DNA from 4 places in the Vibrio sp. Isolate22 genome. Region 2 is predicted to be linked to each of the others. Evidence: predicted binding sites of a transcription regulator. Region 2 holds the regulator's gene; each other region holds the start of a gene.
What was found. The regulator CRP, encoded in region 2, controls carbon source genes, mostly activating them, when cyclic AMP is high. The targets are predictions, from matches to a motif close to TGTGANNNNNNTCACA.

Region 1: the regulator CRP is predicted to act here: its motif matches at 2,332-2,347, upstream of L1D55_RS02445 (CTP synthase).
Region 3: the regulator CRP is predicted to act here: its motif matches at 2,448-2,463, upstream of udp (uridine phosphorylase).
Region 4: the regulator CRP is predicted to act here: its motif matches at 1,931-1,946, upstream of cdd (cytidine deaminase).

What each region holds. Positions count from the first base shown of each region.
Region 1 covers NZ_JAKEUW010000002.1:211,095-215,313, reverse strand. The annotation lists gene relA (GTP diphosphokinase) at 1-1,274, shown strand, start outside; gene mazG (nucleoside triphosphate pyrophosphohydrolase) at 1,484-2,281, shown strand; gene L1D55_RS02445 (CTP synthase) at 2,432-4,072, shown strand; gene eno (phosphopyruvate hydratase) at 4,153-4,219, shown strand, end outside.
Region 2 covers NZ_JAKEUW010000009.1:10,414-14,632, forward strand. The annotation lists gene L1D55_RS07500 (hydrolase) at 1-497, shown strand, start outside; gene L1D55_RS07505 (YheU family protein) at 625-837, shown strand; gene L1D55_RS07510 (phosphoribulokinase) at 915-1,784, shown strand; gene crp (cAMP-activated global transcriptional regulator CRP) at 2,025-2,657, shown strand; gene L1D55_RS07520 (DUF1338 domain-containing protein) at 2,840-3,631, opposite strand; gene astD (succinylglutamate-semialdehyde dehydrogenase) at 3,847-4,219, opposite strand, start outside.
Region 3 covers NZ_JAKEUW010000018.1:24,810-29,028, forward strand. The annotation lists gene L1D55_RS12435 (methyl-accepting chemotaxis protein) at 1-51, shown strand, start outside; gene L1D55_RS12440 (DUF1887 family protein) at 247-1,413, shown strand; gene udp (uridine phosphorylase) at 1,589-2,347, opposite strand; gene L1D55_RS12450 (zinc/cadmium/mercury/lead-transporting ATPase) at 2,629-4,219, opposite strand, start outside.
Region 4 covers NZ_JAKEUW010000076.1:895-5,113, reverse strand. The annotation lists gene purT (formate-dependent phosphoribosylglycinamide formyltransferase) at 1-771, opposite strand, end outside; gene cdd (cytidine deaminase) at 939-1,826, opposite strand; gene L1D55_RS24555 (LrgB family protein) at 2,103-2,780, opposite strand; gene L1D55_RS24550 (CidA/LrgA family protein) at 2,783-3,154, opposite strand; gene sbcB (exodeoxyribonuclease I) at 3,179-4,219, opposite strand, start outside.

The DNA.
Region 1 (4,219 bases), on a different contig from region 2:
GTTACCAGTCGATTCATACCGTAGTACTTGGTCCTGAAGGCAAGACTATTGAGATTCAGATCCGTACGAAGCAGATGCACGAAGATTCTGAGCTTGGTGTGGCGGCACACTGGAAGTACAAAGAAGGCTCTTCTGGTGGTCGTAGCGGCTACGATGAAAAAATCACTTGGTTGCGTAAACTTATCGACTGGCAAGAAGAGATGTCGGACTCTGGTGAAATGCTGGATGAAGTACGTAGTCAAGTCTTCGATGACCGTGTATACGCATTTACTCCACGTGGTGACGTGGTCGACTTACCAATGGGTGCAACCCCGTTGGACTTCGCTTACCACATCCACTCGATGGTCGGACACCGCTGTATCGGTGCCAAAGTAGCAGGCCGTATCGTACCGTTCACTCATAAACTATCGATGGGTGACCAAGTTGAGATCATCACGCAGAAAGAGCCGAACCCATCTCGTGACTGGCTAAACCCAACTACAGGTTTCGTTCACTCTGGTCGTGCTCGAGCTAAGATTAACGCTTGGTTCCGCGCACAAAGCCGTGAGAAAAACCTAGAAGCGGGTCGTGACATCCTGGAAGTTGAGCTAGCGAAAGTAGGCGCAACCCTAAAAGATGCCGACCAATACGCACTAAGACGCTTTAACGTGAATACGCCAGACGAACTCTATGCAGGTATTGGTAGTGGCGACTTGCGTATTAACCAAGTGGTTAATCACATCAATGCGTTAGTGAATAAGCCAACGGCGGAAGAAGAAGACAAGAAAGCGCTAGAGAAGCTGCTTGAGTCGGAAAGCAAGCCAGCACAGCAGAGTCGTCCTAAGAAAGACGCGGTGGTAGTAGAAGGCGTTGATAACCTCATGACGCATCTTGCACGCTGTTGTCAGCCGATTCCTGGTGATGTGATTAAAGGTTATATCACTCAAGGTCGTGGTATCTCGGTTCACCGTGCCGACTGTGAACAGTTGAGTGAACTGAGCCTGCACGCACCAGAACGTATCATCGATACCGTTTGGGGCAATGGCTTTGTCGGTTCTTACATCCTAACGCTGCGTGTGGAAGCGCTAGAGCGCAATGGCTTGTTAAAAGACATCACCTCACTATTCTCGAACGAGAAGATTAGCGTGACGACAATGAAGAGTCGCATCGATTACAAGCGTCAGCTATCGGTAATGGATTTCGATTTGGAAGTGACGAATATTGAGATTCTGAGTCGGGTGACAAGCCGAGTCGAGCAGATCAAAGATGTCATGAGCGTCAAGAGATTAGGATGATATTTGGTATCACCCTCGTCATTCCCTGCAGTGATGGACGAACGTGATAGGGAATCTCGCCAAGCGGTTTGAGATCCCCAACTCGCTCATTCTTCACTCTTGGGGATGACGAATAAAGATAAAGGTGAGTGGTTTTGGCTGCTCACCTTTTTTAGTTTTAGAAGACGTTATAAATTTAAAAATTCAAAGACAGTAATAGGAAGAAAACGATGAATCACCCGATTGAACAACTTGAACAGATCATGACTAAGCTGCGCGATCCAGAAGGTGGCTGTCCTTGGGATTTAAAACAAAATTTTGAAACAATTGTCCCGCATACTATCGAAGAGACCTATGAGGTCGTGGATGCGATCCACAACAAAGACTGGTCGAATCTGCAAGAAGAGCTTGGCGATCTACTGTTTCAGGTGATTTTTTACAGCCAGTTGGCGAAAGAGCAGGGGCTGTTTGAGTTTTCTGATGTGGTTGATGGCATCAATGAGAAGCTAACACGCCGTCACCCTCATGTGTTCTCGGATGCCGAGTTTGCTAGCGACGAAGAAATCAATGCGAATTGGGAAGCTGAAAAAGCCAAAGAAAAGGCACAAGCAGGCAAAACTCAAGAAAGTATTCTAGACTCAATACCAAACTCTCTACCTGCGCTTTCACGTGCTACAAAGATTCAAAAGCAGGTAGCGAAATATGGCTTCGATTGGGACTCAATTGGCCCAGTTGCCAACAAGGTAAGAGAGGAAGTGGATGAAGTGCTTGAAGAGGCGCTTCAAGTGACACCAAACGAAGATTTGGTTGAAGAAGAGTTGGGTGATTTGCTGTTTGCAACGGTGAATTTGGTGCGACATTTAGGTAAAAACCCTGAATCTGCGCTCAATAAGGCCAACTTGAAGTTTTCACGTCGCTTTAAAGGGGTGGAAGAAAAAGTGCGTCAACAAGATAAAAGTTTGACCGATTTTTCACTACAACAGCTTGATTCCATGTGGGATGAGGTAAAAGTAGCGGAGAAAAGATAACCAAAGCTTTTATCATGAATTGATTTGAAGCAAAAAATAAAAAATAGCAGTGTGATAGATTTCACGTTGTGGCGATAAGGGGCTTCTGGTATATTTTCATCCCGTCCAGAAGTAGTCCATTTCCCTCATTCAACCAATTTCAGGTTAAACATGACGACAAATTACATTTTTGTTACTGGCGGGGTTGTATCCTCTCTAGGTAAAGGTATTGCTGCAGCATCTCTTGCGGCTATTTTAGAAGCTCGTGGTCTTAAAGTGACTATGATGAAGCTTGACCCTTACATCAACGTTGATCCAGGCACTATGAGCCCGACTCAGCACGGTGAAGTGTTCGTTACGGAAGATGGCGCTGAAACAGACCTTGACCTTGGTCACTACGAGCGATTCATTCGCACCAAGATGACTAAGCGTAACAACTTCACTGCAGGTCGTGTTTACTCAGACGTACTAGCAAAAGAGCGTCGCGGTGATTACCTAGGTGCAACTATTCAGGTTATCCCACACATCACTAACTCTATCAAAGAGCGTGTTATTTCTGGCGCTGAAGGCCACGATATCGCGATCGTTGAAGTTGGTGGTACGGTTGGTGATATCGAATCTCTACCATTCATGGAAGCGATTCGTCAGCTAGCAGTAGAACTAGGTCGTGAACGCGCAATGTTCATGCACCTAACGCTAGTACCTTACCTAGCAGCTGCGGGCGAAGTGAAAACTAAGCCGACTCAGCACTCTGTAAAAGAGCTACTGTCTATTGGTATTCAGCCTGACATCCTAGTTTGTCGTTCTGACCGCAACATTCCTTCGAATGAGCGTAAGAAAATTGCTCTGTTCTGTAATGTGCAAGAAAATGCAGTTATTTCTATGCGCGATGTTGACTCTATCTACAAGATCCCTCAGCTTATTAAAGCTCAAGGTACTGATGATCTTGTATGTAAGCGTTTCGGCATTACAGCTCCAGAAGCAGATCTGTCTGAATGGGAACAAGTAATTTACGAAGAAGCTAACCCAACGGGTGAAGTGACGATTGGTATGGTTGGTAAGTACATTGAACTACCAGACGCATACAAATCAGTAAATGAAGCGCTAAAACACGCAGGCTTGAAAAACCGCCTAAGCGTTAATATTAAATACGTAGATTCACAAGACGTTGAGTCTCGTGGCGTAGAAATTCTAGAAGGCCTAGACGCAATTCTAGTACCTGGTGGCTTCGGTGACCGTGGTGTTGAAGGTAAGATTCTTGCTGCTCAATACGCACGTGAAAACAAAGTACCGTACCTAGGTATCTGTCTAGGCATGCAAGTAGCACTTATCGAGTACGCTCGTAATGTTGCGAAAATGGAAGGCGCACACTCTTCTGAGTTCTGTTCTGAAACTAAATACCCAGTTGTTGGCCTAATCACTGAGTGGGTAGACGGCGAAGGTAAAGTTGAAGAGCGTACAGAGACATCTGATCTAGGCGGCACAATGCGTCTAGGTTCACAGCTTTGTCACCTAGCGAAAGGTACGAAAGCTTACGAACTATACGGTAGCGCGACGATCCATGAACGTCACCGTCACCGTTACGAAGTGAACAACAATCTTCGTCCACAAATCGAAAAAGCGGGCCTAAAAGTATCGGGTCTATCTGCGGACAAGAAACTGGTTGAAGTTATTGAGAACCCGAACCACCCATGGTTCGTTGCAGCTCAATTCCACCCAGAGTTCACTTCAACACCTCGCGATGGTCACCCATTGTTTGCAGGTTTCGTTAAAGCGGCTGGTGAGTTCCAGCGCGGCGAGTTAGAGAAGTAAAAGGAATACAGGTAGCAGCGTAAGTTGTGCTGCTACCTTTAAATTTGACATTTATATATTCAACGAGAAGGAAACATTCAATGTCTAAGATCGTTAAAGTTCTAGGTCGTGAAATCATCGATTCACGTGGTAACCCAACTGTAGAAG
Region 2 (4,219 bases):
CAGCAGCAACCATAGTGTCAGCCCCTTTTGATCTGGCTTGTTGCGCGAGTCGCATTGAGAAAGGCTTTTCTAAGCTCTACAAGATGTACCTGCTCAGCTCTCTCAAATCAAACGCGCTAAAAAAGATTAACCTGCTGCAAGAGAAGCTCGACATCACCGCTGAGACAATCAAGAAGATTGATAAGTTGTATGAGTTTGATGAACGAATTACCGCGCCTCTGCACGGATTCAAGAACGCTCAAGACTATTACGCACAGTCCTCTGCTCTTCCTAAGCTCAATAAGATAAAGCTACCAACTCAGATCATCCACGCTAAAGACGATCCTTTCATGACTGATGATGTGATTCCTAAATTCGTGCTGCCAGATAACATCGATTATCGCTTGTTCCAGAAAGGGGGTCATGTGGGGTTCATTACTGGTAGTACGCTAAAACCAAGATTTTGGTTAGAAGAAGCGCTGCCTGCCTACTATGAAAGTATCCAAGGTTCAGCATAACGCTAAGCCTACTAAAGATATAAGTGAAACCTTGATAAGATAGCGCAGCCCCTAATTGGGGTTGTACTAAAAACATCACTAGACAAACTCATCAACATATCAATGAACATAAAAGAGAGAAGTATTTATGATCATCCCATGGAAAGACATCGAGCCTGATACGCTGGAAAACCTCATCAAAGAATTCGTACTGCGTGAGGGTACAGACTACGGCGACGTGGAGATCTCTCTACAAAACAAGATTGACCAAGTGAAACATCAATTAGCTTCTGGTGAGGCCAATATCGTGTTTTCCGAACTGCACGAAACCGTTGATATCCAACTCACAAAACGCTTCTAAGCTGCGCTTAACACAGAGCCGTGTTATAGTGGAAAACGATTGCTAACAAGTAAGTTACTCATAAGACAAGGGTTGTCATGTCCGCTAAACATCCAATTATTGCGGTGACGGGTTCTTCAGGAGCCGGCACCACCACTACCTCAGAAGCCTTCCGAAAAATGTTCAACATGATGGACGTGAAGGCCGCTTGGGTTGAAGGGGATAGTTTTCACCGCTTCACTCGACCAGAAATGGACGTGGAGATCCGCAAGGCACGTGAGCAAGGTAAGCACATCAGCTACTTTGGCCCACAAGCCAACGACTTCGCAGCATTAGAAGAGTTTTTCCGTAAGTACGGTAATGAAGGTACAGGTAAAGTACGTAGTTACCTACATACGTTCGATGAAGCTGTGCCTTATAATCAAATGCCAGGCACCTTCACGCCATGGCAAGATATCCCTGAAAATTCAGACGTGATGTTTTACGAAGGTCTACACGGTGGTGTGGTTGATGGTGACATTAATGTCTCTCAACACGTCGACCTGCTGATTGGCATGGTTCCTATCGTAAACCTAGAGTGGATTCAAAAGTTCGTTCGTGACACTCGCGATCGTGGCCACTCACGTGAAGCAGTAATGGACTCCATTGTTCGTTCAATGGATGATTACCTTAACTATATTACGCCGCAATTTTCGCGTACTCATATCAACTTTCAGCGTGTCCCAACCGTAGATACATCAAACCCACTTAACGCCAAAGGGATTCCAAGTTTAGATGAAAGCTTCGTTGTTATACGTTTGCGCGGCATCAAAAACGTCGATTTCCCGTATCTTTTGGCCATGATTGATGGTTCTTTCATGTCCCGTCATAACACCCTAGTGGTGCCAGGTGGCAAGATGAGTTTTGCTATGGAGCTCATTGTGAGGCCAATCCTACAACAACTCATCGAAACCGGGAAAATAGGTTAACAAAACGACATTCTGGCTGATTACTTTTCATACCGTGATCATGTGCACAATTTTGCGTAAAAAATCGTAGCTTGGTCACGATTAAAATCAAGAAATAGTACCTGAAAAAGGATACTATTCTTAAACGAAACACAAGATAGCTTGCAGCGCTCACCGAGTGCTCTTATCCTAAGAAGTCAATTCAGGCTTAGCTAAAATACGGAAAGCGGCAAGCATCCCCTGCAGAGGAAGTGAGATATTATGGTTCTAGGTAAACCTCAAACCGATCCAACATTAGAGTGGTTCCTTTCACACTGTCATATTCATAAGTACCCTTCAAAAAGTACTTTGATCCATGCTGGTGAAAAGGCAGAGACCTTGTACTACATCGTTAAAGGTTCTGTGGCAGTTCTTATTAAAGACGAAGAAGGTAAGGAAATGATTCTTTCTTACCTAAACCAAGGCGACTTCATCGGTGAGCTAGGCTTGTTCGAAGAAGACCAAGAGCGTACAGCTTGGGTTCGTGCTAAATCTCCTTGTGAAGTAGCTGAAATTTCTTTCAAGAAGTTCCGTCAACTTATCCAAGTGAACCCAGACATCCTAATGCGTCTTTCAGCGCAAATGGCAAGCCGCCTACAAGTAACTAGCCAAAAGGTTGGTGACTTAGCGTTCCTTGACGTTACAGGTCGTATCGCTCAAACGCTACTAAACCTAGCGAAACAGCCAGATGCAATGACTCACCCTGACGGCATGCAAATCAAGATCACTCGTCAAGAGATTGGCCAAATCGTTGGTTGTTCTCGTGAGACAGTAGGTCGTATCTTGAAGATGCTAGAAGAGCAGAACCTAATTTCTGCACACGGTAAGACTATCGTGGTATACGGCACTCGTTAATTTCGATTAACTGAGTCAAAAATATGAAAGCCACCAAATGCGAATTTGGTGGCTTTTTCTTTATTGAGAGAAGATACGAGATACGAGATACGAATGGAACACATGAGGCTCTCGCCTTGTAAACATTCTCGAAGCGAAGCGTATCCGAGTTTCTAGGACAAAACCCGTAATCGTATCTTTCGTTACCCGTTGGTGCTTTCGAAGATCTTGTCTGCCGATGCAGCAACAAAACCGGTATAAAGCTCACCATTGGCCATCGCATAGCGCTTAGCGAACTCATAGAAGCCACCAGGAATCATCTCATTGCCTTCCACAAATGCCACTGGCACTTTGTCTGCCATTGTTGATGATTGCTCTAATAACACCTCTGGAGAGCCTTTCACTTCACCACCAGATGCGTTAATCGTAAAGCCAGCATCACTTAGGTAGTCATTCACAGCCTGAACTTCATCAAACTTGTTCAGTTGATTGACACTAACCGTGAAGTGGTTAGCACCGTAACCGTGAGCCGCTAACCAAGAGGCGTATTCGCTCTCCTTCGCTAATAGTTGGAAATCAGCGAAGCTCAAATCCCAGAGGCGGCCACCAAATAGGAATTCATGTCCCTCTAGCTTACTTGCATCAACCTGCTCAACCAATTTGGCAACGATCTGCTGTAGTTCACTAGAACACTCTTCTACCTTCAACTCACTAATGAACACTTTCGGTTGTTTTGGATCGGGGTGTTCGTAGTGTTTAGCCACTAGCTTCTTACTTTCAAACAAGTAATCACCACACGCTTTGTAGCCTAGTTCTAGGAAAGGTTTAGCTAATGTTTCAATACCTAGAGGGGCAACATTAAAAGTACGCAGTGCAATGTGATCATTGATCAGCGCTTCATCTTCTTTTAGCAAGTGATGTACTTTCTCTGCCGACGGGCAAAGTCTATGAATGTAATCGTCCCATAGTGATTTAAAGAGTAGATCGGGCGTCATGGTGACTCCTTGTCAGAGGTTCTAGCAAGCTAGTGATTTGGATTAGAAAGGGAGAGACTGAGACACAAAGTCAGCAGCCATCAGCCTGTGACATACTTGTTCTATTATTATCTGCCGCCCAATTTTGATGCTGAGCGTGGGTAAAATAAGGAAGCGATACGCCGCTCCCTTATCTCATAACTATCGAATAAGCCTTAGCTTAATATCAATCTAAACTACAGCTCGATACCTGGGCTAAATGTGGCTGGCAGCTGAGTTTCACCACCTTCCATTGAAGCCATTGGGTAAGCACAGTAGTCCGCTGCGTAGTAAGCACTTGGACGTAAGTTGCCTGACGCACCCGGGCCACCAAATGGAGCATCACCACTTGCGCCTGTTAGCTGGCGGTTACGGTTAACAATACCCGCGCGGATATGGTCAACAAAGTATTCCCACTCAGCATCGTCGGTTGATACCAGGCCAGCAGACAGACCAAAGCGAGTGTCGTTAGCTAACTCAACCGCTTGCTCTAGCGATTGGTAACGAACCACTTGCAGCAATGGGCCGAAGTACTCTTCATCTGGTAGCTCAGCAATGTTGGTTGCATCG
Region 3 (4,219 bases), on a different contig from region 2:
ACGATTCTTGCGAATCAACAAGGAGATTTGGTTCATCAATTTAAGCTATAGATAAATGATGAAACCATAGATATTAGGTGAGATTGTTGGGACTTCTTACCCAATAGTGGTAACTATTTGAACAAGGGCAACTTTTATCAAGAGTTGCCCTTGTTTTTTATGAGCTTTGTCATTATATGGTTATTAAGGCTTGCTGTTTCCCGTTTTCTTTCACCTTTATGAGCGAGCCGCTATTAAGGAATTTATATGGCTGTTCATGTTGGCATTATCGATCAAGACCCCATTCGCTTGCTTACCCCACTGCTTGATAACCGAACGATCAGCACGCACATCGTGTTCATCGGCGATAAGAATCAAGTCGATATGTATCAGCGCTTAGACAGCGTTTTACAAAAGCGTGATATTACGAGCGAGTTTTTTGAAATTCCGACGATCGTAAACACGTCAGTGATTAAAGAATCCATTCAAAACCTTGCAGAAGATTTAAAAGCTCGTGGCCAAGAAGTGAAACTCAACGCTAGTTGTGGCCTTCGTCACCGTCTACTTTCGGTTTACGAAGTGTTCCGAACTTACCACTGGCCTATCTTCGTCGTAGAACCAAATAGTGACAAACTGTGCTGGCTTTACCCGAACGGAAAAGAAGACGCGCAAGTTCAAGACCGCATCACTATCGATGACTACCTAACCGTATTTGGCGCCCGTGGCGAATTCAGTGATGTGCAGCTACCTCCGCAACTCGATCAGAAGCTATACGAGCTAGGTGAACGTTGGGCAAGTAACGCACTTGAACTAGGTCCTGGTCTTGCGACACTTAACTACCTTGCAACCACTTGTCGCAAAGAGCAGAAGCTGGATGTTGAGTTATCAGAGAAGCAACAAGGCTATCGTGAACTGAATATGCTGTTAAGCGATTTAGTAGAAGCTAAAATTGCGACTTATGAGAATGGCACCCTAACCTTTGCCAATGAAGATGCTCGACGCTTCTCGAATGGCGAGTGGCTGGAAACTCTCGTTCACAGCACAGTAAAACAGATCCAAGATGACATGCCGACCATTCAAGATCGCTCTTTGAATGTTCAGGTATACCGCCAGCTTGGCGAGCGTGAAGTTCGAAATGAGCTAGATGTGGCATCTGTGGTGAACAATAAACTGCACATCATCGAGTGTAAGACGAAAGGCATGCGTGATGATGGTGATGACACCTTATACAAACTGGAATCACTAAGAGACCTATTAGGTGGTCTACAAGCCCGCGCAATGCTAGTGAGCTTCCGCCCACTTCGCCATAACGACATCACACGTGCAGAAGATCTTGGCCTTGCTTTGATCGGCCCTGACGAGTTGAAAGATCTTAAAACGCACCTAACAGCTTGGTTTACGGCTGCTGGCGGTAACGAAGATCAAGAGTGCTAAAAAGAGCAAGCTTCTCTTAAACCAATATAACAAAGGCAAGTCACAACTTAGTGACTCGCCTTTTTCTTATCTGTTTTCTCTCTGTCACTTAACCAGTAAATAAAAATGGCCGCATCAATCGATGCGGCCATTTCAAAATTTGCTGTCAGATTAAGACTTAAAGCACTTTTGCAACTTAAAGCATTTTACGAGCAGCTTCTACAACCACTTTGATTGAGCGTGCTTCTGTTACTTTTAGTGTGTCGTGATCAGGCGTCTCTTTTTGAGTACGGTTGATGATTACACCAGCAACACAACCCGCTTTCAGACCAGAACTTGCACACATAGTTAGCAGCGTTGCAGATTCCATTTCGAAGTTTAGAACGCCCATGTCTTGCCACTCTTGCATAGAACCTTGGAAACGCTTAACTACACGACCAGAGAACGTGTCGTAACGCTCTTGACCTGGGTAGAAAGTATCACTTGAAGCCGTAACACCCATGTGAACTGTTGCGCCAGCCTCTTCAACTGCTGCTTTCATTGCTGTCGCTACTTCGAAGTCAGCAACCGCTGGGAACTCCATTGGAGCAAAGTGTAGGCTAGCACCGTCTAGACGAACAGAACCAGTAGAAACAATCATGTCACCCACGTTTACGTGAGGTTGGATAGCACCAGTAGTACCAACACGTAGGAAAGTGCGAACACCCAGTTGAGCTAGCTCTTCTACAGCGATAGAGGTAGATGGACCACCAATACCTGTTGAACATACAACCACTGGCTTACCGTCTAGTTCTGCGCGGTAAAGTGTGTATTCACGATGGCTAGCAAGAAATACTGGGTTCTCCATCTCTTCTGCAATTTTTTGTACACGAGCAGGATCACCTGGAATGATCGCAAGAGTAGCACCGTTAAGATCTGCTTCAGTAACACCTAAATGGAAAACAGCTTGAGACATAGTTCGCTCCTTTTGGCTTATTGGGCTTTTTACCCTTATTTAAGCTCATAGTAAATTCGTGGGGTACGAACACACTCTAACCAAGCTCATTATAAAATGAAGTGACACAGCTCACACCATTGGTAGCAACAAGATTTCAAGTTTCACAAAAAACCGATTGGTATCACAAAAATAAGCAATCTCAGAACCTTCGTTGCATACTAATGAGACAAAAAACGCCTTTAACGTATTACCGCTAAAGGCGTTTATATAGAGTGCAATTTTGTATAAGAGTGTTGAATTTAGTCTGCTTTAGAGTTGAATCGTAGCAGGCGCAATGCGTTCAATGTCACCAGTGCTGTTGCACCACTGTCCGCTAAAACCGCTACCCACAAGCCCGTGATACCAAATAAGCTCGTCACTAAGAACACACCTTTCAAGCCAAGAGCCAGAGCGACGTTTTGACGGATATTATTGATAGTAGCTTGCGACAGCTCAATCATTGCTGGTAATTCCGTTAGACGGTTATGAGTCAGTGCTGAATCAGCAGTTTCCAGAGCAACGTCTGTTCCCCCACCCATTGCGATACCGACATGCGCGGTTTTCATCGCTGGCGCATCGTTAATGCCATCTCCAACCATCGCTACATGCGACTGTTGAGACAACTCTTGTACGTAAGACACCTTATCACTTGGAAGCAGGCTCGCTTTGTACTGCATACCAACCTTGCCACTGATCGCAGCAGCACTGCGCGGGTTGTCCCCTGTCAGCATAATCGATTGAATACCAAGACCATTAAGGCGCTCAATCGCTAACTTCGCATCACTACGTAATGTGTCTTGCCATGCAATCAAGCCAATCGCGTTGTCTGCCTGATCAGAGTCTTTAACCTCTAATGCAACAACAACGGTTTTACCCTCATCTTCTAGCGATTCGATTTGCTTAGATACCTGTGCATCCAAAGCGAAATCAAGCTTAGATGGCGCAAGCACTCGATATTTCACACCATCGACGTCACCTTCCACGCCACTACCAATCAGCGCTTTCTTGTTGTGTGACTCAGGAATATCGATGCCTAATTCTTCAACTTTTGCCACCAGCGATTTTGCCAATGGGTGAGTAGAGCCAACTTCAATAGCACCAACCACACGAAGCATCGCATCTTTCTGCCAACCTGACAGTGGCTCAATATCAGTCACCTGAGGCTTACCTTCGGTCAGTGTACCTGTTTTATCGAAAGCAATGGTTTCGATCTTACCAAGCTGCTCAAGTGCTGCACCGCCTTTGATTAGCGCGCCACGTTTTGCAGCCGCAGCCAAACCAGACGTGATCGCTGCAGGTGTTGAAATAACAAGTGCACAAGGACATGCGATTAGCAGTAGTGCTAGACCACGGTACACCCATGTTTCCCAAGGTTGAGCAAACAATAATGGTGGCGTGATGATGACGAGCAAAGCCACTACCATCATCAATGGTGTGTACCAACGACTGAACTTATCAAGGAAACGTTCTAGTGGCGCTTTACGTGATTCCGCTTCTTCAATCAGGTGAAGAATACGGTCAATGGCGTTCTCCCCCTGTTTAGAGGTAATCGTAATGCGTACTACTTTATCGACCACTACGGCACCGGCCATGATGCTATTACCTTGGATATGCTCCACAGGCACAGACTCGCCAGTCAACGCACTTTCGTCAAAACTCGCAGCATCGGTAATCAACTGGCCGTCTGCTGGCAAACGAGAACCCGCAGCCACTTCAATCACATCACCAGGTACCAACTCGCTTACCGCTACTTCAACACGTTCACCATTGATAATCTTGGTCGCATTCTCAGGTACTAAAGCCATCAGCGCTTGAACGCCACTTCTCGCTCTAGAAGAAGCAAAAGCCTCT
Region 4 (4,219 bases), on a different contig from region 2:
ACCCAGAGCATTAACCACTTGCTCTGCCGTGTACTGTGCCGCTTTTAGAGCGTTGTCTGACATAACCTGAGGCTGCCATGATTCACGGTAGTCGCCGTCTTCTTGGCGGTGGCCGATAGGTGCACAGAAATGAACACCGTCGACTGCACGAACAGTGAGAAGAGTGATCTCATAATCAAAGTCGATGAAGCCTTCAACGATTACACGCCCAGCGCCAGTGCGACCACCTTCTTGTGCATAGTCCCACGATTTTTGGATGTCTTCTTCGGTTTTGATAACGCTCTGGCCTTTGCCTGAAGAACTCATTACTGGTTTAACAACGCAAGGCATACCGACAAATTCAACCGCGGCAGCGAAGTCTTCAAAGGTATCTGCAAAGCGGTAAGGGGATGTGCTTAGCTTGAGTTCTTCTGCAGCCAGGCGACGAATACCTTCACGGTTCATCGTTAGCTTAGTTGCGTTAGCTGTTGGAACGACATTCAAGCCTTGTGCTTCAAGCTCTACCAACTTGCTGGTGGCAATAGCTTCAATTTCAGGTACCACATAATCTGGCTTTTCTAGTTCAATAATAGCTTGAAGTGCATCGCCATCTAACATGTCCAGTACATGGCTACGATGCGCGACTTGCATAGCTGGCGCATCTGCATAACGGTCACAAGCAATAACTTCCAAACCTAAACGTTGGCACTCGATAGCCACTTCTTTGCCAAGTTCACCTGAACCTAATAGAAGTACACGAGTAGCATTTTCACGAGTAGCAGTACCAAACATAGAAATTCCTTCCGATCTTTTGAACGATTGATTGAAAACGGGGTGATCATACTTATTTAAACGACAAAAGCAAACGTTTGCGTGGGTTGTGGTGTTAATTACAAGCATAAAAAAAGCAGCCCTATAAAAATGGGCTGCTTATTTAAAAGGTTGTTAATTAGATGTACTTAGATTGCTAAGTAAGTCACTGGAATGTCGGGATTAATCGCTTCTAATGTAGATTGCGTATCCGCTAGGTGACTGATGCTACCTTCGGCGATTTCAACCAATGCTGCGCTTTCAATTTGTTCAAAGTCGAAGCCTGCAAGTTTTAGTTGAATCAACGCCACTTGTAGTGGCGGAAGGCTAGGGTTGAATGCTGCGTTTTCAGCGTAAGCACCAGTAAAGATCTCACCAGTCGTTAGCTGGAGCGACACACCACTTAAATTTTTAGTGTATGGCGCATGGCTGCGGTTAAGCGCGGCTAATGCTTCAACTACAATAGGAGTCGTCTCTTCTGTCGTGTACTTATGGTCGAGTTCAGACATTAAGCCTGTTGTTACGCCAAGATCAGAAGGTCCAAATGAATCAGGTAGGTATTCTTGTAGCGACATTTCATCACGCTGCGGAAGCTGAACTTTAAGCTCTTTCGCTGTAGTCAACTCATTCATAAATTGACGACAGTGACCACAAGGGCTGAAGTTAATTGTGATGTCTGAAATACCACGCTCACCTTTCATCCAAGCGTGGCTGATTGCTGATTGTTCAGCGTGTACGGTTTGGCCAAGTTGCGCACCAGCGATTTCAAGGTTTGCACCAAAGTACAAAGTACCAGACAAACCACGAACGATTGCACCAACGTAAAAGTCAGATAACGGTGCGTATGAATACGCAGCAGCAAAAGGAAGTAGTGCGATACGTAGTTCGTTATCCGCTAAACCACTTGCTTGAAGCAGGCTAGAGAACTGTTCTGGAGACAATGTCGCGTCAAAGTTGTCTGCTAATACGATGTCACTTAAAAGCGCTTTCATTGATGATGGAGCACTTTCCAGCGCCAGGGTAATACGACTGTTCATGTTGAATCCTTAATTGACCTTAGGCTTTAAGTTTATGCAATGCTCAGGAATTTTCTGTGACAGCGATCGCTATTGTACTGTTTCCGTTACATCGGTTTACATAATTAGAGTGAGGTCACACTTAAAATCGATTGCAAGGACCATTTTTACAGCTGATATCGCACTTATTGCTCAAAATCGCCGGCTTTTAGCTGGATAAATGGCAATAAAAAGCCCAAGCAAACACTGATATCTACAGGGCTAGGCTTGGGCTAAATCTGGTTGTTTACGTCTAGGCTAGGAATAGAACCAGACCACAGCACCAAACACGCTAGGTGCGATTATTGAGGTGATAACGCCACAAAGCACTAACGCCAGTGAACTGAAAGCGGCGTCTTCTTGGTTCTTTTCAGCGCAAGTTGCCGTACCTAGCGCGTGAGAAACCGTGCCCATGGTTAAACCCCTGGCAATAGGGCTCTTAATGCCAATTAGATTGTAGATAGGGTAAGCAAAAATTGCCCCAAATAATCCGACGATAAGAACCAGTATTGCAGCAATCGCCGCTTCACCACCAAGATGGCTTGATACTTCCATCGCAATAGGGGTAGTGACTGATTTGCCCAATAGACTCGCAATCAAACTTAGGTCGGCTTTGAAAGCGACGGCAATCATTGCTGCTGTTGTCATCGACATCACACTACCTAGCGTGCAGGCAAAGGTAATGATACGCCAGTTAGCTCGAATTTGAGGTAGCTGTTCATATAACGGATAAGCTAGGGCGACAACCGCTGGCTGAAGCATGTACGTAATCCAAGTGTTGTCTGCGTAGTAAGTCTCGAACGGGACTTTAAAGAACGTCAAAATTGGAATGATGATGCCAATGCTTATTAGCAGCGGGTTACATAGCGGGGAGTTCACTTTCTGACTTACCCAACGAGCAAACAGAAACACCACAATAGTTAATAGAATCCACATGATTACTTCCCCCTCGCTAGCAAGCGATCTAAGAACCATGATAAGGAGACTAATACAATGAGCGTGCCACCCACTGCACTCGCCATAATCGGCAGCGCGTTAGCGATCAGCATGTCAAAGTGCTCCATAAGCCCGACACTGATCGGGACAAACAATAAAATCATCAAACGAATAATTAGGCTGGCACCAGGTTGTACCCAGTGTGCCGGCACAATACCAATCACCATGGCAGTGAACAGAATTAACATGCCAAAAATACTGCCTGGGATTGAGGTGTCTAAGTATTGTTGTAACGCGTTGCCTGCAGTGAGAGCACCTATGATTAAGGTGAAGGAGATTAAGCAGTAAACGAGTTTGATCAATCTTTCTTTCAAGGTTTTACATCTCTCGATAATGGGTTAACTAGCTAGCTTTTCTACGTATTGATACACCGCTTTCAAGATAGCCATTTTCTTCTCGTCACTTTCATGTTCGTGTGCGAGGTTCTCTAGGTTGAGCATGTACTCTTCTAAGCGGCTTTCGTAAAACTCACGACAATGGTTTGCCCACTTAAGTTGCTCGGATTCATCTAGCGTCCATGGGAAATTACGTGCGCGGTAACGGAACAACAAAGGCTTGATGCGTTCGTCACTGAAGGTGATGTCTAACGCTGCTAAGTTATTTGGGTCAGTCTCACGGATGATGTTCATCGCGGTTTTATCCGCCGGTGAGAAGAAGCCATCGTAAAGTTGGGTATCTACATCGTCGCTCTTTTCGTACTCACGTTCCTGTGAATATAAGCCAATCAATTTTTCACGAATTTCTGGGTGCTCGCGCAGGATCGCGAGGTTCTTCAAACACTGCTGACGATCAATACCAATGGTTTCTGCATTTTCAGCGGTTAACGTTTTTGCTGGCGCTAGAATAGGGCACTTATTGAGTTGAACCAGCTTAATTGGCACTGGTAGCTCGTCTTCATTTAGGTCGCTGCGCTTGGTGTAAAGTCTTTCTCTGAGTTCATCAGTATCAAGTTCCAATAGCGGGCTTGGGTCTTTTGCTAGGTCGACAACAATCACCGCATTTTGATTGGTAGGGTGCCAAGCCATAGGAACAATCCAGCTTGTGTAATTGCAGTCACGACCGAACATACCTGAAACGTGCATTAACGGTGTCATGTTTACGATGTCGACCAGCTCATTCAGCTTACGTTTGTGGCGCATGTTGTAGAGATAATCAAACATCTTAGGTTGTGCGGCTTTTAGCTTTTTCGCGAGTTCAATCGTCGCAATAACATCGGCCATCGCATCGTGCGCGTTTTCGTGTTCAATGCCATTTGCCACAGATAGATGTTCCAGTTTAAAGCTTGGGAAACCTTCTTCGTTTTCTGGCCAAACAATACCGTCAGGACGCAAGGCGTGTACGGCACGCATCACATCTAACAGATCCCAACGAGAGTTACC